One region of the Dactylosporangium maewongense genome, then DNA from elsewhere that is predicted to be linked to it. Evidence: riboswitches for the same ligand, from Rfam matches in the RefSeq annotation. Region 1 holds a riboswitch; each other region holds the start of a gene.
The links. A riboswitch is a leader RNA that binds a small molecule or an ion and turns the genes downstream of it on or off. The one in region 1 is predicted to bind cobalamin.

Region 1 (5,269 bases):
GGGCAGCGCAGGCCCGTGATGGCGGCGACGTCGAACCCCGCCTCGGTGAAGAACCGGCCCACTTCGCGGTCGGCGATCGGCTGGTACGGCGAGAACACCGCGATCCGGTGGCAGCCGAGCTCCCGCAGGGCGGCGCGGCACGAGCTGGCGCCGGTGGTGACCGGGAGGCCGGTGCGGGCGCGCAGGCGGTCCTCGAACGCGGCGTTGCCCTCCACGCCACCCCAGAACGTCTCGGCGGACATACCCATGACCATGCGGTCGGGCTCGGCGGTGAGGACGTCGCGCACGGCGGTGTCGATGGAAGCGCGGATCTGGACCAGCAGCGCCTCGAAGCCGGCGTCGTCGCCCATCGCGGGGTTCGGGATGTGCATGGAGCCGGCGCGGAACGTCACCCCCGGCACCCGGGCGCTCCAGTAGTCGTGCTCGACGACGGTGTTGGTGCTGGGGACGATGACGCCGAAGACGGCGCGCGGCCCGACGGCGTTGGTCATGCGGTCAGCTCCTGACAGACGACGGAGACCATGCGGTGTGCCCGCGCGCGGGCGGCGGGGCGGTCCAGCAGCAGCGCGTCGAGCAGGAGCGGCGAGACGATCGCGGCGACGGCGTCCTCGCGGTCCTTCGCCGGGGCGCCCGCGGCGCGCAGCACGGTGTGGAACGGCGCCAGGAGGTCGGTGACGTACCGCTGGCGCAGCGGCACCGCCGCCGGGTCGGAGGCGGCGGCAACGACGAGGGCCTGCAGGAACGCGCCGACGGGCCGGTCGCGGAGCCGGTCGCACAGCTGGTCGACGGCGGCGTGCAGGTCCTGCGCCGGCTCGCCGGTCGGCGCGCCGATCGGCAGCGGCGCGACGTCGATCAGCGCGGCGAGCACCGCGCCGGGCGTGGGCCAGTGCCGGTAGATGGTCGACCGCGACACGCCGGTGACCTGATGCAGCCGCTGCGCGGTCAGCGCCGCCGCACCCTCGGCCAGCAGCAGCTCCAGGGCCGCGGTCAGCACGACGGTCTCGGTGTCGGAGGTGGGGCCGGCGGGTCGGCCAGGTCGGGTCACGAGCGTTGACGGTACACCTTGTACGCGAAACTATTAAGCGATACATTCCGCACCGGAAACTGCTGCCGAGCCTGGAGGCACCCATGCGCCCGCACGTGGAGATCGTCGACGAGCGTGACCTGATCTGGCACCTCGCCGAGTTCCAGCACGCCACCGGCACCGCCCAGCAGCGCAACCTCAGCTACGACGAGGAGGACGGGTCGGCCTCGCTGAAGGTCCGCTTCACCGGCGACTGGTCGCGGCCGGCCGGCGTACACGACGCGGACACCGAATGGTTCGTGCTGTCCGGCGAGGTCGTCATCGGCGACACCGTCCTCGGGCCGGAGGGCTACTGGACCGCGCCCGCCGGCGTGTGGACCCCGCCGGTCACGGCGACGGCCGGCACGGAGATCCTGCTGTTCCGCGAGTACGGCGACTGGCACTTCCACCCTGAAACCAAGGACCGTGAAACCGTGCGGCCCGACCAGAAGCTCGTCGTGCTCGACAGCGCCCGGATGCCGTGGATCGACGTCAAGGACGGCTCCCCGATGCGCTTCGACCTCGGCGGCACGCCGGTGCCGGGCCTGTTCATCAAGCTGCTGCACCGCGACGAGAAGACCGGCTTCTACACCCGGCTCATCAAGGCCAAGCCCGGCTGGCGGGAGGTGCCGCTCGCACACCACCCGTGCTCCGAGGAGGCGTACTGCCTCGACGGCGGCTTCGACTACAACTTCGGCAAGATGTGGCCCGGCACGTACTTCTGGCGCCCGCCGCTGATCCGCCACGGCGACTTCACCGCCGACGCCGAGGCCGGCTGCACGTGGATCGTGCGCTCCGACGCGGACCTCGTCGACTGGTACACCGACAACGCCCGCGTCCAGATGCACGGCGACGCCACCAACTGGGGCGAGGGCTTCCCGCACAGCGCCGCGCCGCGGTTCATCGAGCCGGTCCGCTCCCGCAGCATCGGCCGCTGGAGCGACCCCACGCACCAGTGACGCAGCCGACACCCGCTCCCGCGGCGGGGCGTATGTATGGTGATGAGTGCAGCTGGTTCGGCCGGTCCCCCGGGACCGGTCGTGGCAACAGGGAATCCGGTGCGAATCCGGGACTGCCCCGCAGCGGTGAGTGGGAACGACCGCCGTCATTGAGCACTGGGCCGCGAGGCCTGGGAAGCGACGGCCAGTAGGCGACCCTGGACGACATCCAGGGTCACGCCCGCGAGTCCGAAGACCTGCCAGCGCACCGCGCGCCGCCCGGCGTGCGGTGGTCGGAGGCCGCGCGGGACGGCCGACGCCATCGACCGGCCCACGCGGCGCGCCGCCGCGCGGCCGGTGGCGTCCCCCGTGCCAGTCCGGCCGTCGTGACTGTGCACCGAGGGGACACATGAGCACCACATTCGGGCTGAGCACCGTGCTCGGCTACCCGCGCATCGGCGGGAACCGCGAGCTGAAGCGGGCCGTCGAGGCCTACTGGGCCGGCACCATCGACGAGGACACCCTGGAGCGCACGGCGGCGACGCTGCGCGCCGACGTGTGGCAGACGCTGCGCAACGCCCGCCTCGCGGCGATCCCGTCGAACACGTTCTCCTACTACGACCACGTCCTCGACACCGCCGTCGCGGTCGGGGCGACACCCACGCGGTTCACCGCGCTCGGGCTGTCGAAGCTCGACACGTACTTCGCCATGGCCCGCGGCGTGGACGCCGAGCCGGCGCTCGAACTGACGAAGTGGTTCGGCACCAACTACCACTACCTGGTGCCCGAGATCGGACCCGACACCGTCTTCGCCGCCGACCCGGCCAAGGCGCTGCGGGAGCACGCCGAGGCCCGCGCCCTGGGCCTCGAGACCCGGCCGGTGCTGGTCGGACCGGCCACGTTCCTGCTGCTGGCCAAGGGCGACGACCCGTTCGCCCGGCTCGACGACCTGGTCGGCGTCTACGCCGAGATCCTCGCCGCCCTCGCGGATGCGGGTGTCTCGTGGGTACAGCTGGACGAGCCGGCCTACGCCACGGACCGCGGCCCGGACGAGATCGACGCGCTGCGCCGCGCCTACGCCCGGCTCGGCGCGCTCAGGGCACGGCCGAAGCTCTTCGTCGCCACGTACTTCGGCGAGATCGGCGACGCCCTGCCGGCCCTGCTGGACACGCCGGTCGAGGCGATCGGCCTCGATCTCGTCGCCGGCCCCGGCAACCTCGACCGGCTCGCGGCCGCCGGACCCCTGGGCGGCAGGACGATCGTCGCGGGGCTCGTCGACGGCCACAACGTCTGGCGCACCGACCTGCGCGCCGCGGTCGCCGCCGGGGCGGTCGTCGCCGGCCTGGCCGACCACGTGGCGGTGTCCACGTCCTGCTCGCTGCTGCACGTGCCGGTGGACCTGTCCGTCGAGACCCGCCTCGACCCGGGCCTGCACGAGCGGCTCGCGTTCGCGCGGCAGAAGGTCGACGAGGTCGTGCTCCTCGGCCGCGCGCTGCGCGACGGCACGGCCCACCTGCCCGCGCCGCTGCCCCCGCCCCCGGCGGCGTGGCGGCACGACGAGGTGCGCGCCCGGCTCGCCGCCCTCACCGCCGCCGACCGGCGGCGCGGCGACTCCACCGCCCGCGCCGCCCGCCAGCAGGAACTGCTCGGGCTGCCCGACCTGCCGACGACCACGATCGGCTCGTTTCCGCAGACCGCCGAGCTGCGCGGGGCCCGCGCCGCGCTGGCCGCCGGCACCCTCGACGACGAGGGCTACACCGCGCTGATGCGGGCCGAGGTCCGGCGGGTCGTCCGGCTGCAGGAGGACCTCGGCCTGGACGTGCTCGTGCACGGCGAGCCGGAGCGCAACGACATGGTGCAGTACTTCGCCGAGCAGCTGTCCGGGTTCGCCGCCACCGAGCACGGCTGGGTGCAGTCGTACGGCTCCCGCTGCGTCCGCCCGCCGATCCTGCACGGCGACGTGGCCCGCAGGGCGCCGATGACGGTCGGGTGGGCCACGTTCGCCCAGTCGCTGACCACCCGGCCCGTCAAGGGGATGCTCACCGGCCCGGTCACCGTCCTCGCATGGTCGTTCGTCCGCACCGACCAGCCGCTCGCCGCCACCGCCGACCAGGTCGCGCTCGCGCTGCGCGACGAGTGCCGGGACCTCGAGGCCGCCGGGATCCGGGTGATCCAGGTGGACGAGCCGGCGCTGCGCGAGACGCTGCCGCTGCGCCGGGCGGCGCAGGGGGCGTACCTGGACTGGGCGGTCGGCGCGTTCCGGCTCGCGACCAGCGGCGTCGCCGACGACACGCAGATCCACACCCACCTGTGCTACTCCGAGTTCGGCGACGTCATCACCGCGATCGACGCCCTCGACGCCGACGTCACCAGCATCGAGGCGTCCCGGTCGAAGATGGAGGTCCTCGGCGACCTCGCCGCCGCCGGGTACCGGCGCGGCGTCGGGCCCGGGGTGTGGGACATCCACTCGCCGCGGGTGCCGTCGCGCGAGGAGATGGCCGAGGCGCTGCGCCACGCGGTCGCGGCCGTCCCGGCCCGGCGGCTGTGGGTCAACCCCGACTGCGGCCTGAAGACCCGCGGCTACGCCGAGGTCGAGGCGTCCCTGCGGCATCTCGTCGCGGCCGCCGCCGAGGTCCGCGCCGGCTGATCTCTGGAGCCGTGGCACGTGCCGGCGCCTCACGTCGGGGTCGGCACGTGCCGTTGGCGTTTGCGGCCTGTGTACAGCGAAGCCCGGCGCGCTGCAGGCCTGTCGTCCCCGGTTTGCGTCAGCACATGTTGACGATTGCTCCGGCGTCAGCTTATGCTGACGGTATGACCGTGATCGACGAGCTCGGTCGCGCCGCGCACGACAGCGACCACGACGTCGCGCTGCGGGCCGTCGCCCGCCTGCGCCGCCTGACCGAGCAGCTGGAGGCCGAGCGGGTCGCCGCCGCCCGCCGGGACGGATGGTCGTGGCAGGACATCGCGCTGCGGCTCGGCGTCACCAAGCAGACCGTGCACCGCAAGCACCGCGGCACCGGCGACGACTGATGCGCCGCTGCCACCGTCGACCGCGAACGCCGGCCGCCATCACTGATCGCCACCACCGATCGCCATCGCCGGTCGCCATCACCGATCGCATCGTCGTCGCGAGGAGGACTGATGTTCCGCGGTAGCCATCCCGACCTGTGCCGGACCATGGGCCGCGCCGTGCTGCGGGCCCGCGAGCTCGGCCACCCCCGCACCGGCAGCGAGCACCTGCTGCTCGCGCTCACCACCGGCACCGACG
Region 2 (5,269 bases), on a different contig from region 1:
GCGTGGCGGGCCGGGCTGGTCACGTTCCAGCAGCAGCGCCGCGGCAGGCTCCGCGACTTCCTCGCCGCGCTCGGCACCCCCTGCGAGGACGACGGGCGGCTCGACACCCTCTTCTCCGGCTTTCTGCTGATGTACGAGCAGTCGTGGGCCGCCTACCCCGACGCCCGCCCGGCGCTGGCGGCGATCCGGCGGGCTGGACTGCGCACGGCCGTCCTCACCAACGGCATCGAGGAGCAGCAGACCGCCAAGCTCGCCCGCATCGGCCTGCGCGACCTCGCCGGCCCCGTCTACACCGCCGAGACCCTCGGCCTGTTCAAGCCCGACCCCGCCGTCTTCACCGAGGCGTGCCGCCGCTGGGGCCTCGCCCCGGAGACCGTCGTGAGCGTCGGCGACCGCCACGACCTGGACGTCCTCCCGGCCCGCGCCGCCGGCCTGCACGCCGTCCACCTCGACCGCCCCGGCACCGCCCCACCCGGCGAGGCGCACCGGATCGGCTCACTGCGCGACCTGCCCGCCCTCCTGCTCCCCCACTGAGCCGCCGGAACCGCCGCACCGCCAAGCCGGAAGCGGCGGCCGTGAAGCCGGGCGGAGCGGGCGGCGTCAGGGGGTGCGGAAGCCGGCGCGGTACGAGTGCGGCGGGATCCCGACCTGGCGGCGGAAGTGGGGGCGCAGGGCGACGCCGTCGGTGAAGCCGCACGCGCGGGCGACCGCGTCGATGTCCAGGTCGGTGGTGGTCAGGACGTGCTGGGCGCGCAGCACGCGCTGCTGGAGCAGCCAGCGCAGCGGGGACGAGCCGGTCTCCTCGCGGAAGCGGCGGTCGAACGTGCGGCGGCTCAGGTGGGCGGTGGCGGCGAGACGGTCGACGTCCAGGGTCGGGTCGTCGAGGCGCTCCAGGGCGAAGCGCATCGCGTCGCCCACGGCGTCGCCGTCGCGCAGCCGCGGGACCGGGCGCTCGATGAACTGGGCCTGCCCGCCGGCCCGGTGCGGGGCGACGACGAGGGCGCGGGCGGCCGCGTTGGCGAGCGCCGGGCCGTGGTCGCGGCGCAGCAGGTGCAGGCAGGCGTCGAGGCCCGCGGCGCTGCCGGCGCTGGTGACGACCAGGCCCTCGTCGACATACAGCACGTCCTCGACGACGTCGACCGCGGGGAAGCGGGACGCGAACTCGGGCAGGTGCCGCCAGTGCGTCGTGGCGCGGCGGCCGTCGAGCAGGCCGGCCTCGGCGAGCACGAACGCGCCCAGGCACAGCCCGACCACGGTGGCGCCCTCGTCGTGCGCGCGGCGGAGCCGGTCGAGGATGCCGGGCGCGACCGGCGCGCCGCCGGGCACCCGCCAGCCGGGCACGACGACGACGCCGGCGGTGTCGAGGTCGTCGAGGTCGTGCGGGGCGGTGAGGGCGATGCCGGCCGTCGTCGTCAGCGGGCCGGGGTGCTCCCCCGCGGTCCGCACGTCGAAGGCGGCCGCGACGCCGAACACCCGGGGTGCCACGGCGACCTCCAGCATCGGCGCGCCGTCGCCGATGAGCACCCCGACCGTCGTCGCCGAGCGCGTCATGGCTTGATCGTATCGGAGGATGGCGTTCCGGCCACTGCCGGCGGGCGCCGGGACCGGCGAAGGTGATGCCCATGACGATGCAGTTCCAGCGGTTCGGCGGCCCGACGGTGGTGTTCGGCGTCGGTGGCGTCACGTTCATCACCGACCCCACGTTCGACCCGCCCGGGCAGTACCCGCTCGGCAGCCGCGTGCTGACCAAGACCGAGCCCGCCGCCGGCACCCCCGACGACGCCGGCGCCGTCGACGTCGTGCTGCTCTCGCACGACCAGCACCCCGACAACCTCGACACCCTCGGTCGTGCGTTCGCGGCGTCGGTACCGGTGGTGCTCAGCACCCCGGCGGCGGCCGCCCGCCTGGGCGGCCAGGTCACCGGCCTGGAGCCGTGGTCCCACACCGACCTGCCCCGGCCCGGCGGCGACGGCCACGTGCGGGTCACCGCCGTCCCCGCGCAGCACGGCCCCGACGGCACCGAGCACCTCACCGGTCCGGTCACCGGGTTCGTCCTGCACGGCGACGGCCTGCCGACCGTCTACGTCAGCGGCGACAACGCGTCGCTGGACGTCGTCGCCGCGGTCGCGGAGCGCTTCCCGTCCGTCGACGTGGCGATCCTGTTCGGCGGCCGGGCCCGCACCGCGCTGCTCGGCGACGCCGACCTCACCCTCGGCGCGACCGGGATGCTGGCGGCGGCCAGGCTCCTGGACGCGAAGACCGTGGTGCCGGTCCACGTCGACAGCTGGGCCCACTTCACCGAGGGCATCACCGACGTCCGCGCCGCCTTCGAAACCGCGGGCAGCGCCCGCCTGCTTCGATAAACCACGGGACCGCGGCGGGCGACGCGCACCCGCCGCGGTAGCCGCGCGGGTGCCGGGGTAACCGGCAGGGGTGCTCATCGCCCACCTCAGCGACCTCCACCTCGGCGCGCAGCCGCCCGACCGGTTCGACCGCGTCATCGCGTACATCGGCAGCCTCCGCGAACCGGTGGACGCCGTGCTCGTCACCGGCGACGTCGCCGACCACGGACTCGACGCCGAATACGCCGCGTTCGGCCGGCTCCGGACGCTCGGTGTGCCCGTCCTCGCGGTGCCCGGCAACCACGACGACCCGGCCGCGTTCCGGACCGACCGCGCCGAGACCGTGGCGGGGGTGCTGTTCGCGCTGTGCGACTCGTCGGTGCCCGGGCACGCCGAGGGCTGGCTCGACGACGGCACCCTCCGGTGGCTCGACGGCACCCTCGCGGCGGCGACGGGCACGCCCGCGCTCGTGTGCTGCCATCATCCGCCGGTACCGGTCGGCAAGCCCGCCGCGGACCAGGTCCGCCAGCTCGGCGCCGGCCGGCTCGCCGAGGTCCTCCGCCGCCACCCGGACGTGCTCGCCGTCCTGTGCGGGCACGTCCACAGCGCCGCCGTCGGCACGTTCGCGGGCGTGCCCGTGCTCGCCGCGCCGGGCGTCGAGTCGACGATGGTGCTGCCGTGGGAGCCCGAGGACCGGCCCGAGCCGCCGCCGGCGCTCGCGTTCCACCTCGTCGAGGACGGCCGGCTCACCACTCACTACCGGCTCTGCGTGCCCTGAGCCCTGACGGTCCGCGAATGCCGCGGACTGAGCCCCTGCGGTCCGCGAATGCCGCGGACTGAGCCCCTGCGGTCCGCGAATGCCGCGGACTGAGCCCCTGCGGTCCGCGAATGCCGCGGCCCGGCCGGGCCGCCGCGTATGCTGCCGGACGGCACGAACTGAAGCGAGGTGCCCCGGGCGACCGGGGAGAATCGGGAAGCCGGTGTGAATCCGGCACGGGCCCGCCGCGGTGATCGGGGAGCTGCCGTCCATGCGCACCAGCGGTGCGCGGTCACTGGCCTCAGGGCTGGGAAGGCGGACGGTGCAGGCGTTGATCCGAGAGTCCGAAGACCGGCCTCGCGGTCACCGGCCGTCCGTGACGGGCGGCCACGAGCAGCGGGAGCCTGCCCTGATGAGCACCGACCTGTACGACGTCGTGCACCGCCGCCGCGACGTGCGCGGCCAGTTCAATGGCGCGCCGATCCCCGCCGACGTCCTCGACCGCGTGCTGGGCGCCGCCCACGCCGCGCCGAGCGTCGGCCTGTCCCAGCCGTGGGACTTCGTCCTCGTCCGCGACCCCGCCCTGCGCGGCGCCTTCCACGACCACGTCCGCACCGAACGCGACACGTTCGCCGCGACGCTCGACGCCGACCGGGCCGCGGCCTTCGCCCGCATCAAGATCGACGGGGTGCTGGAGTCGACCCTGTCCGTGGTCGTCACGTACGACCCTGGCCGCGGCGGCCCGGCGGTCCTCGGCCGGCACGCGATCGCCGACGCCGGCCTCTACTCCGTCTGCCTCGCCATCCAGAACCTGTGGCTGGCCGCGACCGCGGAGGGGCTCGGCGTCGGCTGGGTGTCGTTCTACCGCGAGCCGTTCGTCCGTGAGCTGCTGGGCGTCCCGGCCGGCATCCGCCCGGTCGCCTGGCTGTGCCTGGGCCCGGTGACCCACCTGGAATCCGTCCCCGACCTGGAGCGGCACGGCTGGCGCCGCCGGGCACCGCTCGCCGACGCCGTGCATCACGACCGCTGGTAGCCGGCGCCGCGCGGGGCGGGCACGGCGCCGGGCGGGACCGGGGCGGGGCTCAGAGCAGCGCGGCGAGCTGCTGGCAGGTCGGGCGGGCCTCCAGGTGCAGGCGGGCGACGTTGAGCCCATCGCTGCCGAGCACCGCGAGCAGCGTGCTGCCGTCCACGGCGTACACGGTGAAGTAGCCGCCGTCGTTGCGCATGGTCGCGTCCCGGAACGGTGACTGCCCCAGCACCAGCGCCACCTGCCGGCCCAGGCCGAACGTCGTCGCCGCCAGCGCGGCCGCGTCGTGCGGCTCAGTGCCTCCGCCGGCGTCGTACGCGCCCAGGTCATAGGTGACCAGCAGGCCGTCGACGCCGGCGAGCACGCTGCCGCGGACCCCCGGCACGCGCAGGCGCAGGTCCGCCATCGCGGCGCGCACCGGGGACAGGGCGGCGTCGAGCGGCTCGGGCCGCGCGCCGAACTGCGGCGACTGCAGCTGACCGACGCCGCCCCCGGGCTCGAGGCCCTCTCTGCGCGGCAGGCCGTCCTCGTCGGGGGCGCCGCCGAAGAAGCCGGACGTCACAGTTCGAGGCCCTCCTCGATCGCGCGCAGCTGGTGGCGGGCCAGCGCGAGGTTGGCGCGCGCCTTCGCGAGCGCGACGTACAGGAACAGCCCGTGGCCGTTGCGGGAGTGCAGCGGCCGGATGATGTGGTACTGGCTGTCGAGCGTGATGAGGATGTCCTCGATCGGCTCGCCGAGACCGAGCATCTCGATGGTGCGCAGCTTCGCCCGCACGACGTCGGTGTTGCCGGCCGCGGCCACCGTGATGTCGAAGTCGGCGCCGCCGCCGAGGGTGCCCAGCGTCATGCCGCTGGTGTAGTCGACGAGCGCGACCGCGAACGCCCCCTCGATGTTCATCGCGCTCTTCAGCGCGACATCCAGGTTGTTGCTCAAATCCGTGCCTCCTGAGCTGGTGCGGGTGCCGCGGCCAGCCTCGCACGAAGCGATCTTTCGCTGCACCCTTCGACGCAGCTTTTAGCCAGACGGCTCATAGCCGGCTGGCTTCTCAACCGATCCACCGGTCACTGCCGGTGAGCGCACGCAACTCATAAACAGTTTTGACGGCGCAGATCGTCGCCGTCTGTTCACCGGGGTGACCTTCGC
Region 3 (5,269 bases), on a different contig from region 1:
TCGCCCTCACAGAGCACGACCACGTCACGGCCGGCGTCGAGGTGCGCGGCGAGCCGGGCCGCCCACGCGTCGTAGTGCTCCTCGATGAGGGCCCGGTAGTCGCGGACCTCCTCGGTGGTGACCGGGTAGACGAGCGCCTCTTCGATCTGGCCGTCGCGCAGGTACGGCGCGGCGATCGAACGGGCGATGCTGCGCCCGTGGCGGGCGCTGTGGAACGCGACGACGGGTGCGGCGGCGACGAGCCGGGCCGCCTTGACCGTCACGAGCTCCGGGTCGCCGGGGCCGAGTCCTACGCCGTACAACCGACCGGTGTCCACTGTGGTCATTCCTTCTCGTCCGCGATGGCGTTGACGGCGGCGGCCGTCATCGCGCTGCCGCCCCGGCGGCCGTGCACGACCAGGTGTGGCAGGTCCGACGCCGCGAGCGCGACCTTCGACTCGGCCGCGCCGATGAACCCGACGGGGATGCCCAGCACGGCCGCGGGCCGGGGCGCGCCGGCCGCGATCATCTCCAGGAGCCGGAACAGCGCCGTCGGCGCGTTGCCGATGGCGACGACCGCGCCGTCGAGGCGCGGACCCCACAGGTCGAGGGCGGCGGCGCTGCGCGTGGTGCCCAGCTCATGGGCGAGCGCCGGGACCCGCGGGTCGCGCAGCGTGCACAGGACCTCGTTGTCGCGGGGCAGCCGGGCGCGGGTCACGCCGGAGGCGACCATCTCCGCGTCGCACAGGATCGGGGCGCCGTCGCGCAGGGCGGCGCGGGCGAGGCGCACGACGTCCGCGCTGTACCCGACGTCACCGGCGAGGTCGACCATGCCGCACGCGTGGATCATGCGGACGGTGACCTGGGCGACGTCGGCGGGCAGCGCGGACAGGTCGGCCTCGGCGCGGATCGTCGCGAACGACCGCCGGTAGATCTCCGCGCCGTCCTTGACGTAGTCGAAGCCACCGTCCTGGACGGAACCGGAGGCGCCATCAGCGACGGTCTCCTGAGCCGTCATGACAGCACCCGGTAGCCGTCGGCGGTCGCGAGCATCTCCACGTGCCTTCCCTTCGGTGCGCCGCAGCGCCGTTCGCAGCCGACCCAGTGCACCGGCAACGCATGGTCGAGACCGCTGAGGACGGCCGCGCGGGCGTCGGCGCGCACGTCGGCGAGGGCCTTCGCGCAGCCGGGCCGGCCGGCGCACGCCGTGACCCCGGCCCACGGTGTCGCGGGGTCGGTGCCGAGGCCGGCGGTCGTCAGCAGTGACTCGAGACGTCCAGCTTCTTCGACCGGCACGTCGGGCACGACGACGGTCCGCCACGGCGTGACGATGATCTCCCCCGGCGCCGCCGCGACGAGCGCCGCCGACTGCTCCGGTGTCAGCAGCCCGAGTGGTACGACCACCGTCAGCGCGACCAGTCCCCCGACCTGCGGGGCCCGTCCGACCGCCGGCCCAGGCGAGCCTACGAATTGGTCAACGTCTGTACCGGGGGCGAACCCCAGGCGGGCCGCCACCCGGGCCGGGCCGTCGGTCAGCTCGGCCAGCCGCCACGCGGTGCCGCCCTGCGCAGCGCGCTCGTCCAGGAACGCCCGGGACGCCCGGAGCAGCAGCTCAGCGGGGTTGTCACCGCCCCGGCCCGCGGTCGGGAGCCCGGCGAGGAGGAGGCGGTCGCCGTGCAGGCCGACGTCGCCGCCGAGCGGGGACACGTCGCCGCGCCCGTCGTCGATGGTCACCAGGAACCGGCCGGGCAGCGCCGCCAGCGCGGGGTCGGCGCACAGCCCGGCGTCGAACGCGGCCACCACCGGCCGCACGTCCAGCTCGCCGAGGCCGTCGCGGCCGCTGAGCGGGCTGGCGATGATGTTGCGGACCCGCTCGTGGGTGTCCGACGGCAGCAGTCCCGCGGCGGTGAGCCTGGCCGCCAGCTCCGGCGACGCGTCCGGCCGCAGCCCTCTGATCTGCACGTTTCCGCGCGAGGTGAGCTCCAGGGCGGGGTCGCCGAGGTCCGCGGCGGCGGCGCGGAGGACCGCGAGGGCTGGGACGGGCAGCCGCCCCCCGGGCAGCCGGACGCGGGCAAGACCGCCGTCGGCCGCCGCGTGGACCTGCACGGCACCCGGGCACCGGTCCGGAGCGTCACGTCCACTGGCAGCCTGCACGCGCCGGATACTACTGCGCAGCGCCGCCCCCGACCCAAGGAAGCCGACCAAGCGACCCGGCCAAGCGGGCCGACCGGCGGCGGCCGGCCCGGGCGAGCTTGACGCAAGGAAGCCGTGACCGGCAGAGTTGGCGGTGCTGTACGGCGACGTGTGGAGGAAGCCGGTGTGAATCCGGCGCGGTCCCGCCACTGTGACCGGGGAGTGGACCTCCGACGACGGCCACCGGGCCCAGCGCCCAGGGGGCCGGAGACGACGGCCACCGGGTGCGAGCCCGGGAAGGCCGGAGGCGAGCGCCGATCCGGGAGCCAGGAGACTCTCCGCCGCCGGAACCTTTCCCGACCGACTTGGGGCGCGGACCCCGAGGGAGGACCCCGGCGTGATCCTGCTGCTGTCGACGTCCGACACCGACCTGCTCAGCGCCCGTGCGAGCGGCGCGGCGTTCCGGCTGGCCAACCCGTCCCGCCTCACCGTGGAGGAGCTGCCGGCCCTGGCCGACGGCGCCGACCTGGTCGTGGTGCGGTTCCTGGGCGGCTACCGCGACTGGCAGGAGGGGTTCGACACGCTGCTGCGCCTGCCGGCGCCGGTGGTGCTGCTCGGCGGTGAGTCGCTGCCCGACGCGGAGCTGATGCGCCACTCGACGGTGCCCGCCGGCGTCGCCGCGGAGGCCCACGCCTACTTCACCGAGGGCGGCCCCGCCAACCTCGCCGAGCTGCACAACTTCCTCTCCGACACGGTCCTGCTGACCGGCCACGGGTTCGCGCCGCCGGTGCAGACCCCCGCGTGGGGAGAGCTGGACCGGGAGTCCACGGCCGACGGTCCGACCGTCGGGATCATCTACTACCGGGCGCACCACCTGGCGGGAAACACCGCGTTCGTGGAGACGCTCTGCGAGGCCGTCGAGGACGCGGGCGGGCGGGCCCTGCCGGTGTTCGCCTCGTCGCTGCGGGCCGCCCCGGCGGAGCTGCTCGACACGCTGCGGCAGGCGGACGCGCTGGTCGTCACGGTCCTCGCCGCGGGCGGCACCCGGCCCGCCGACGCGCAGGCCGGCGGCGAGGACGGGGCGTGGGACGTCGGCGCCCTGGCCGCGCTCGACGTGCCGATCCTGCAGGGGCTGTGCCTCACGAGCTCCCGCGACACCTGGGACGCCAACGACGACGGGCTGTCGCCGCTGGACACCGCGACGCAGGTCGCGATCCCCGAGTTCGACGGCCGGATCATCACGGTGCCGTTCTCGTTCAAGGAGATCGACGCCGACGGCCTCACCGTGTACGTCGCCGACCGGGAGCGGGCCGGCCGGGTCGCCGGGACCGCGGTCGCGCACGCCCGGCTGCGGCACCTGCGGCCCGAGGACCGCAAGATCGTGCTGATGCTCAGCGCGTACCCGACGAAGCACGCGCGGATCGGCAACGCGGTCGGCCTGGACACGCCCGCGAGCGTCGTGCGGCTGCTCGATGCGATGCACGCGCAGGGGTACGTCGGCGCCGACGGCTTCCCGAAGGACGGCGACGCGCTGATGCACACGCTCATCGCCGCCGGCGGGCAGGACGTGAACTGGCTCACCGAGGACCAGCTGCGCGGCAACCCGATCCGGATCTCCGCCGCCCGGTACCGGAGCTGGTTCGACACGCTCCCCGCCGACCTGCGGGAGGAGATGGAGCGGCACTGGGGGCCGGCGCCCGGTGAGCTGTTCGTCGACACGTCCCGCGACCCCGGCGGCGAGATCGTCCTCGCCGCGCTGCGCGAGGGCAACGTCGTGGTGATGGTGCAGCCGCCGCGCGGCTTCGGGGAGAACCCCGTCGCGATCTACCACGACCCCGACCTGCCGCCGAGCCACCACTACCTGGCCGCGTACCGGTGGCTCGCCGACGAGTTCGGCGCGCACGCGGTCGTGCACGTCGGCAAGCACGGCAACCTCGAGTGGCTGCCGGGCAAGACGGTCGGGATGTCCGCCTCGTGCGGCGCCGACGCGGCCCTCGGAAACCTGCCGCTGATCTACCCGTTCCTGGTCAACGACCCCGGCGAGGGCACCCAGGCGAAGCGGCGGGCGCACGCCACCCTGGTCGACCACCTGATCCCGCCGATGGCGCGCGCCGAGTCGTACGGTGACATCGCCCGCCTCGAGCAGCTCCTGGACGAGCACTCGACGATCGCGGCCCTCGACCCGGCGAAGCTGCCGGCGATCCGCGGGCAGATCTGGACGCTGCTGCAGGCGGCGCGGCTCGACCACGACCTGGGCCTGGCCGACCGGCCGGGTGACGACGGGTTCGACGAGCTGATCCTGCACATCGACGGCTGGCTCTGCGAGATCAAGGACGTCCAGATCCGCGACGGGCTGCACGTGCTCGGCGTCGCGCCGGCGGGCGAGGCCCGGGTCGACCTGGTCCTCGCCATGCTGCGGGCGCGGCAGCTGTGGGGCGGCGCGGTCGCGCTGCCCGGCCTGCGCGAGGCCCTCGGCCTGACCGAGGGCTCGACCGCGCGCGTGTCGGTCGACGAGGCCGAGTCGCAGGCCCGCGCCCTCGTGGCGGAGATGGAGTCACGGGGCTGGCCCACCACCGACATCTCCGACATTTCGGATTTGCCGGATGTGGTACGGGTGCTGGAGTTCGCCGCACGGGAGATCGTGCCGCGGCTGTCCCGTACCGGCGACGAACTGACGATGGTCCTGCATGCGCTGGACGGAGGGTATGTCCCGGCGGGGCCGAGCGGGTCGCCGCTGCGCGGGCTGATCAACGTGCTGCCGACCGGGCGCAACTTCTACTCCGTCGACCCGAAGGCGATCCCGAGCCGGCTCGCGTGGGAGACGGGTCAGGCGATGGCCGACTCGCTGCTCGCCCGCTACAAGGCCGACCACGGTGCGTGGCCGCGCTCCGTCGGCCTGTCGATGTGGGGCACCAGCGCCATGCGCACCGCCGGCGACGACATCGCCGAGGCGCTCGCGCTGCTCGGTGTCCGGCCCGTCTGGGACGACGCGTCCCGCCGGGTGGTCAGCCTCACCCCCGTCGACCTCGCCGAGCTGGGCCGCCCCCGCATCGACGTCACGATGCGCATCAGCGGCTTCTTCCGCGACGCGTTCCCGCACGTGGTCGCGCTTCTGGACGACGCGGTGCAGCTGGTCGCCGCGCTGGACGAGTCCCCC
Region 4 (5,269 bases), on a different contig from region 1:
CCGCCGGCGACCGCGACCACGGGCCGCCCGGCGACGGGCTCACCCACCGACGGCGTCCACGGCGCAGCGGCGAACGAGGGCGCCGAGCGGGCGACGGCGAGGACCGCGTCCAGGTCCACGCCGGAGGCGACCACGGCGGCGAGGGCCCGCACGGACTCGAGAGCCTCGGCGTGGCGTTCGACGACGGGGACGAGGCCGAGGTGCCGGGACGGGGCGGCGACCGCGTCGTGGCGGCGCAGCACCCCGAGGACGGGCGTGCCGACCTCGGCGCACGCGTCGCGGAGGATCTGCTCGTGCCGGTCGGAGCCGACCCGGTTGAGCACCACCCCGGCGATGCGCACGCCGGACCCGAACGACCGGAACCCGTGCACGACCGCGGCGATCGACCGGGCCTGCGCGGTCGCGTCGACCACGAGGACGACGGGCGCGTCGAGCAGCTTCGCGACGTGCGCGGTGGAGCCGAGCTCGCCCGCGCCGGTGCGCCCGTCGAACAGGCCCATGACCCCCTCGACGACCGCGACGTCGGCGCCGGATGAGCCGTGCGCGAACAGCGGGCCGATCCGTTCCTCGCCGACGAGGACCGGGTCGAGGTTGCGGCCGGGGCGGCCGGCGGCGAGCGCGTGGTAGCCGGGGTCGATGTAGTCCGGGCCGACCTTGAACGGCGCCACGCGCAGGCCACGGGCCGCGAACGCGGCGAGGAGCCCGGTCGCCACGGTCGTCTTGCCGTGGCCGGAGGCCGGCGCCGCGACGACGATGCGTGCTACCACTCGATGCCCTGCTGGCCTTTACGCCCCGCGTCCATGGGGTGCTTGACCTTCGTCATGTCGGTGACGAGGTCGGCGATCGCGACGAGGTCGGGGTGCGCGTCGCGGCCGGTGATGACGACGTGCTGGTTGCCGGGCCGGTCCCGCAGGGTGGCGACGACGTCGGCGACGTCGACCCAGCCCCACTTCATCGGGTACGTGAACTCGTCGAGCACGTAGAACCGGTGCGCCTCCGCGGCCAGGTCGCGCTTGATCTGCTCCCAGCCTTCGGCGGCCTCGGCGGCGTGGTCGCGTTCGGTGCCGGGGCGCTGGATCCAGGACCAGCCCTCGCCCATCTTCTGCCACACGACGGGGCCGCCTTTGCCGGTCTCACCGAGGGCCTTGAGGGCGGTCTCCTCGCCGACGCGCCACTTGGGGCTCTTCACGAACTGGTAGACGGCGATCGGCCAGCCGGCGCTCCAGGCGCGCAGCGCCATCCCGAACGCGGCCGTCGACTTGCCCTTGCCCTGTCCGGTGTGGACGGCCAGGATGTGCTGCCGGCGGCGCTGGCGGGTGGTGAGCCCGTCGTCCGGCACGCTCTCGACCTTGCCCTGCGGCATGTTCAGCTCCCCGTGTGGATCGCGGCGGTGGACAGTGCCGACAGCGGCAGGCAGTCGGCGGACAGGGCCCGGGCGAGGCGGCCGGCGAGGCCGAGCCGCACGGGGCCGGACTCGCAGTCGACGACGACCGCGGGGATGCCGGCGAGCGCGGGCGCGACGGTCATCGGGTCGGGGCCGCTGGTCGCGCGGCCGTCGGTGACGACGACGAGCAGCGGGCGGCGGCGGGCGTCGCGGCGCTTCTCGCCGTGCAGCGTGCGGGCGGCCTGGCGCAGTCCCGCAGCGAGGGGGGTCCGGCCGCCGGTGCGCAGCTCGGCGAGGCGCAGCACGCCGACCTCGTGGCTGGCGGTCGGCTCGAGGACCGTGGTGGCCTCCGCGCCGCGGAAGGTGATCATGCCGACCTTGTCCCGGCGCTGGTACGCGTCGCGCAGCAGCGACAGCACGGCCGTCTTCACGACGGTCATCCGCTGCCGGGCCGCCATCGACCCGGACGCGTCGACGACGAACAGCACGAGGTTGGCCTCCCGGCCCACCTTGACCGCCTCGCGCAGGTCGCGGGCGTGGACGCGGCGGGACCCGCGCAGCGCGGCGGCGCGCACGGTGTCGGGCAGGTGCAGGCTGACGAGCTTGCCGCTGGGCTGCCGGGACCGCACGACGCGGCCGTGCCGGCCGTGCGCGGGTGAGCGCCGCCCAGCGTGGGAGCCCTGCTGCCGGTTGGCCCTCCCACCGATCTTCAGCAGGCGCGTCTTGTACGGGGCCTGCGCGAACGCGAGGTCCCCGGCCGGGCCCGTGGCGGGGCCGGTGTCCCCATCGACGTCCGACGTATTGACCATCGTTTGTTCGGGGGTCGGGCGGCCACCCGGATCGTCGACCGGACCCGACGAGCCGGAAATGTCGGACGAGCCGGTAGAAGCGCTCGGCGGAGGCGGGCCACCGCCGTCAGGGCCGCCGCTGTCCGGGCCGCCGCCATCGGGGCCGCCGCTGTCCGGGCCGCCGCCATCGGGGCCGCCGGTGTCAGGGCCGCCGTCCGGGCCGTCGGTGTCGGAGCCGCCGTCGTCGGAAGCGTCGTCGGGGCCGTTGAGCTCCTGGTCGAGGATCTCCTCCAGGCGCTCCTGGTCCGCGCCCGGCGGGTCCAGGGGATCGCGGCGGCGCCGGTGCGGCAGCGCGAGCCGGGCCGCGGCTCGCAGGTCGTCCTTCGTCACGACGGTCCGGCCGTGCCAGGCGGCGACGGCGACCGCTGTGCGGGCCACGACGATGTCGGCGCGCAGGCCGTCCACCCGGTACGCGATGCAGATCCGCGCGATCCGGTCCAGCTGCGCGTCCGGCAGCGTGACCCGGGGCAGGATCTGCCTGGCGGCGTCGATCCTGCCCGCCAGGGCCGCGTCCTGCTCGACGTAGCGGGCGGCGAACCCGGCCGGGTCGTTCTCGTACTGCAGCCGCCGCCGCACCACCTCGGCCCGCGGCTCGACCGTGGCGGGCGCGGCCACGCCGACGACCAGGCCGAACCGGTCGACGAGCTGCGGCCGCGGCTCGCCCTCCTCCGGGTTCATGGTGCCGACGAGCAGGAAGCGGGCGGCGTGCTTGACGGAGACCCCGTCGCGCTCGACGTGGGCGCGGCCCATCGCGGCGGCGTCGAGGAGCAGGTCGACGAGGTGGTCGGGCAGCAGGTTGACCTCGTCGACGTAGAGGACGCCCCGGTGCGCGGCGGCGAGCAGGCCGGGCTCATAGGCCTTCACGCCCTCGCCGAGGGCCCGCTGCAGGTCGAGGGTGCCGACGACCCGGTCCTCGGTGGCGCCGACGGGCAGCTCGACCAGCGCGGAGCGGCGCTGGGCGGCGGGCGTGCCGGCGGTGTGCGGGCCGTCGGGGCACGAAGGGTCGGCAGACAGAGGGTCGCAGGCGAAGCGGCAGCCGGCGACGACGTCGACCTCCGGCAGGAGCGCGGCGAGGCCACGCACGACGGTCGACTTGGCGGTGCCCTTCTCACCCCGGACGAGGACCCCACCGATCGCCGGTGACACGGCGGTGAGCAGCAGGGCCAGGCGCAGGTCGGGCAGGCCGACCACGGCCGAGAACGGATACGGCGACGTCACGGGCACATCCTCCTCGAGCGGGTCCGCGCCCGCTGGGTCATGGAGCACGAGCGGCTGGAGTCTCCTGACTCCCGGATCGCCGCCATCCCCCGACCTTCCGGCTTTCGGCCGTGGCCCTTGCGCTGGAGGGTGGCTCCCCGGTCACAGTGGCGGGACCGTCCCAGATTCGCACTGGGTTCCTCCCTTTGACCGCTCGGGGTTCATCGTGTCCCACGGCTCCCAGTGACGTCAACGTGACCCAAATCCTTCGGGCCGGGCACGACCGGCCGAACAGATGACATGTGGAGGAGCGTCGCGCACGCCGTCCTGTGCGTCGTGTTGACCATGGGTCTGCTCGTCGCGTCGGTACGGCCGCGCCTGCCGCCCCTGGCGCCGGAGACGAGCGTGGCGCCGCCGGGCACCCGGGCCATGTGGCTGTGGGAGCGGGAGCGGCCGGAGGCCGTCGTCGACTGGGCGAAGGCACGCTCGGTGACGACGATCTTCGCGTACTACGACCCGCGCGCCGACGTGACGGAGCTGACCCGGTTGCGTGCGCTGTGTGACGACGCCGGGATCGCCCTCGACGCGCTCGGCGGCGAACCGGCCTGGACGACCGACCACGCGACCGCGCTCGCCTGGGCGCGGGCCGCCGCGGCGTCCGGCCTGTTCCGGGGGCTGCACGTCGACGTCGAGCCCTACCTGCTGCCGGCCTGGGAGGAGCGGCAGGCGGCGCTCGTACCGCAGCTGCTGCGGCTGCTGGACGAGCTGGTGCTGATCGGCCCGCCGGTCGAGCTCGACGTGCCCTTCTGGCTGCCGACGGTCCAGGTCGGCGGGGAGAACCTGGCCGACGCCGTGCTCGCCCGGGTCGACGGCGTCACGGTGATGAGCTACCGCAACACCGCGACCGGCGGCAACTCGATGCTCGGCGTCGCCGACGACCTGCTGCGGCGGGCCGGGAAGGCGGCGAAACCGGCCCGGCTGGGCGCGGAGACGCAGGCGCTCGGTGACTGCGCGTACTGCACGTTCCACGGCGGCACGGACAGCGCCATGCGGGCCACGCTCAGCGACGTCGACCGGGCCGCGCAGCGCTATGCCGCGTTCGAGGGAATCGCGGTGCACCAGTACGACACCTGGATAGCGCTCACCGGCTAGCTCAACCGGCCGCCGGCCCGGCCGATCTGGAATTCGTCATCAGGCAGCCATCATCAACAGAGAAGGACCTCTACCGATGCGCCGTTCAGCCTCGATCGCCCTCGCCTGCGCCGCGGGCGCGGCCGCCATCGTTCCCGCCGCGGCGCCGGCCAGCGCCGCGACCCCGGACCTGGGCCTGGTGGTGCCGCTGCTCGCGCCGATGCTGCCGGGGCAGTCGGGCTGGGTGGGCACACTGTGGGGTGCGGCCGACGACGTCTGCGACGTGCGGGTCACCGCCTCCGGGGCGGGCCTCACCATCACGTACCCGTCGAACACGCAGAGCTACTCGTCGCTGTCGAAGGGTGACTCGCTCGCCGCCGGGCGCGTGGACTACATCGCGTTCAACATCAGCGTCGCCACGAACAAGCTCGTGTCGCTGAACCCGGTGACGCTGAACTACTCGTACACCGAGAAGGCCGACGGCGCGACCACCTGCACCGGCACGAAGCGCACCGGCTCGCAGGTCGCGACCCTGCCGGTCGTGTCGGTCACCGGGGACGCCGTCACCCAGAAGACCTCGACGGTGACGGTGCCGAAGAAGACCCCGGTCTGGTCGCAGCTGGTGTTCCAGGCGCGCAAGGGCGGCGTCGACGACCTGCGCATCACCGTCTCCGGCGGCCCGACCGGCCTGGTCGTCAGCTACCCGCAG

Region 2: it holds a riboswitch for cobalamin, as region 1 does, so the genes downstream of both, bluB (5,6-dimethylbenzimidazole synthase) here and metE (5-methyltetrahydropteroyltriglutamate--homocysteine S-methyltransferase) in region 1, are expected to answer to the same signal.
Region 3: it holds a riboswitch for cobalamin, as region 1 does, so the genes downstream of both, cobN (cobaltochelatase subunit CobN) here and metE (5-methyltetrahydropteroyltriglutamate--homocysteine S-methyltransferase) in region 1, are expected to answer to the same signal.
Region 4: it holds a riboswitch for cobalamin, as region 1 does, so the genes downstream of both, ABD332_RS15090 (VWA domain-containing protein) here and metE (5-methyltetrahydropteroyltriglutamate--homocysteine S-methyltransferase) in region 1, are expected to answer to the same signal.

The regions. Positions count from the first base shown of each region.
Region 1 covers NZ_BAAAQD010000012.1:279,103-284,371, forward strand. Annotated here, with positions in the region: gene ABD332_RS29540 (maleate cis-trans isomerase family protein) at 1-491, opposite strand, end outside; gene ABD332_RS29545 (TetR/AcrR family transcriptional regulator) at 488-1,045, opposite strand; gene ABD332_RS29550 (DUF4437 domain-containing protein) at 1,129-2,022, shown strand; cobalamin riboswitch at 2,059-2,280, shown strand; gene metE (5-methyltetrahydropteroyltriglutamate--homocysteine S-methyltransferase) at 2,411-4,648, shown strand; gene ABD332_RS29560 (helix-turn-helix domain-containing protein) at 4,813-5,031, shown strand; gene ABD332_RS29565 (Clp protease N-terminal domain-containing protein) at 5,143-5,269, shown strand, end outside.
Region 2 covers NZ_BAAAQD010000009.1:24,936-30,204, reverse strand. Annotated here, with positions in the region: gene ABD332_RS22830 (HAD family hydrolase) at 1-534, shown strand, start outside; gene ABD332_RS22825 (GlxA family transcriptional regulator) at 601-1,551, opposite strand; gene ABD332_RS22820 (MBL fold metallo-hydrolase) at 1,623-2,363, shown strand; gene ABD332_RS22815 (metallophosphoesterase) at 2,434-3,120, shown strand; cobalamin riboswitch at 3,271-3,473, shown strand; gene bluB (5,6-dimethylbenzimidazole synthase) at 3,512-4,132, shown strand; gene ABD332_RS22805 (roadblock/LC7 domain-containing protein) at 4,182-4,688, opposite strand; gene ABD332_RS22800 (hypothetical protein) at 4,685-5,023, opposite strand.
Region 3 covers NZ_BAAAQD010000005.1:142,039-147,307, forward strand. Annotated here, with positions in the region: gene ABD332_RS14920 (precorrin-2 C(20)-methyltransferase) at 1-326, opposite strand, end outside; gene ABD332_RS14925 (precorrin-8X methylmutase) at 323-997, opposite strand; gene ABD332_RS14930 (precorrin-3B synthase) at 994-2,133, opposite strand; cobalamin riboswitch at 2,248-2,469, shown strand; gene cobN (cobaltochelatase subunit CobN) at 2,510-5,269, shown strand, end outside.
Region 4 covers NZ_BAAAQD010000005.1:174,571-179,839, forward strand. Annotated here, with positions in the region: gene ABD332_RS15080 (cobyrinic acid a,c-diamide synthase CobB) at 1-767, opposite strand, end outside; gene cobO (cob(I)yrinic acid a,c-diamide adenosyltransferase) at 761-1,363, opposite strand; gene ABD332_RS15090 (VWA domain-containing protein) at 1,366-3,450, opposite strand; cobalamin riboswitch at 3,486-3,659, opposite strand; gene ABD332_RS15095 (hypothetical protein) at 3,730-4,581, shown strand; gene ABD332_RS15100 (hypothetical protein) at 4,658-5,269, shown strand, end outside.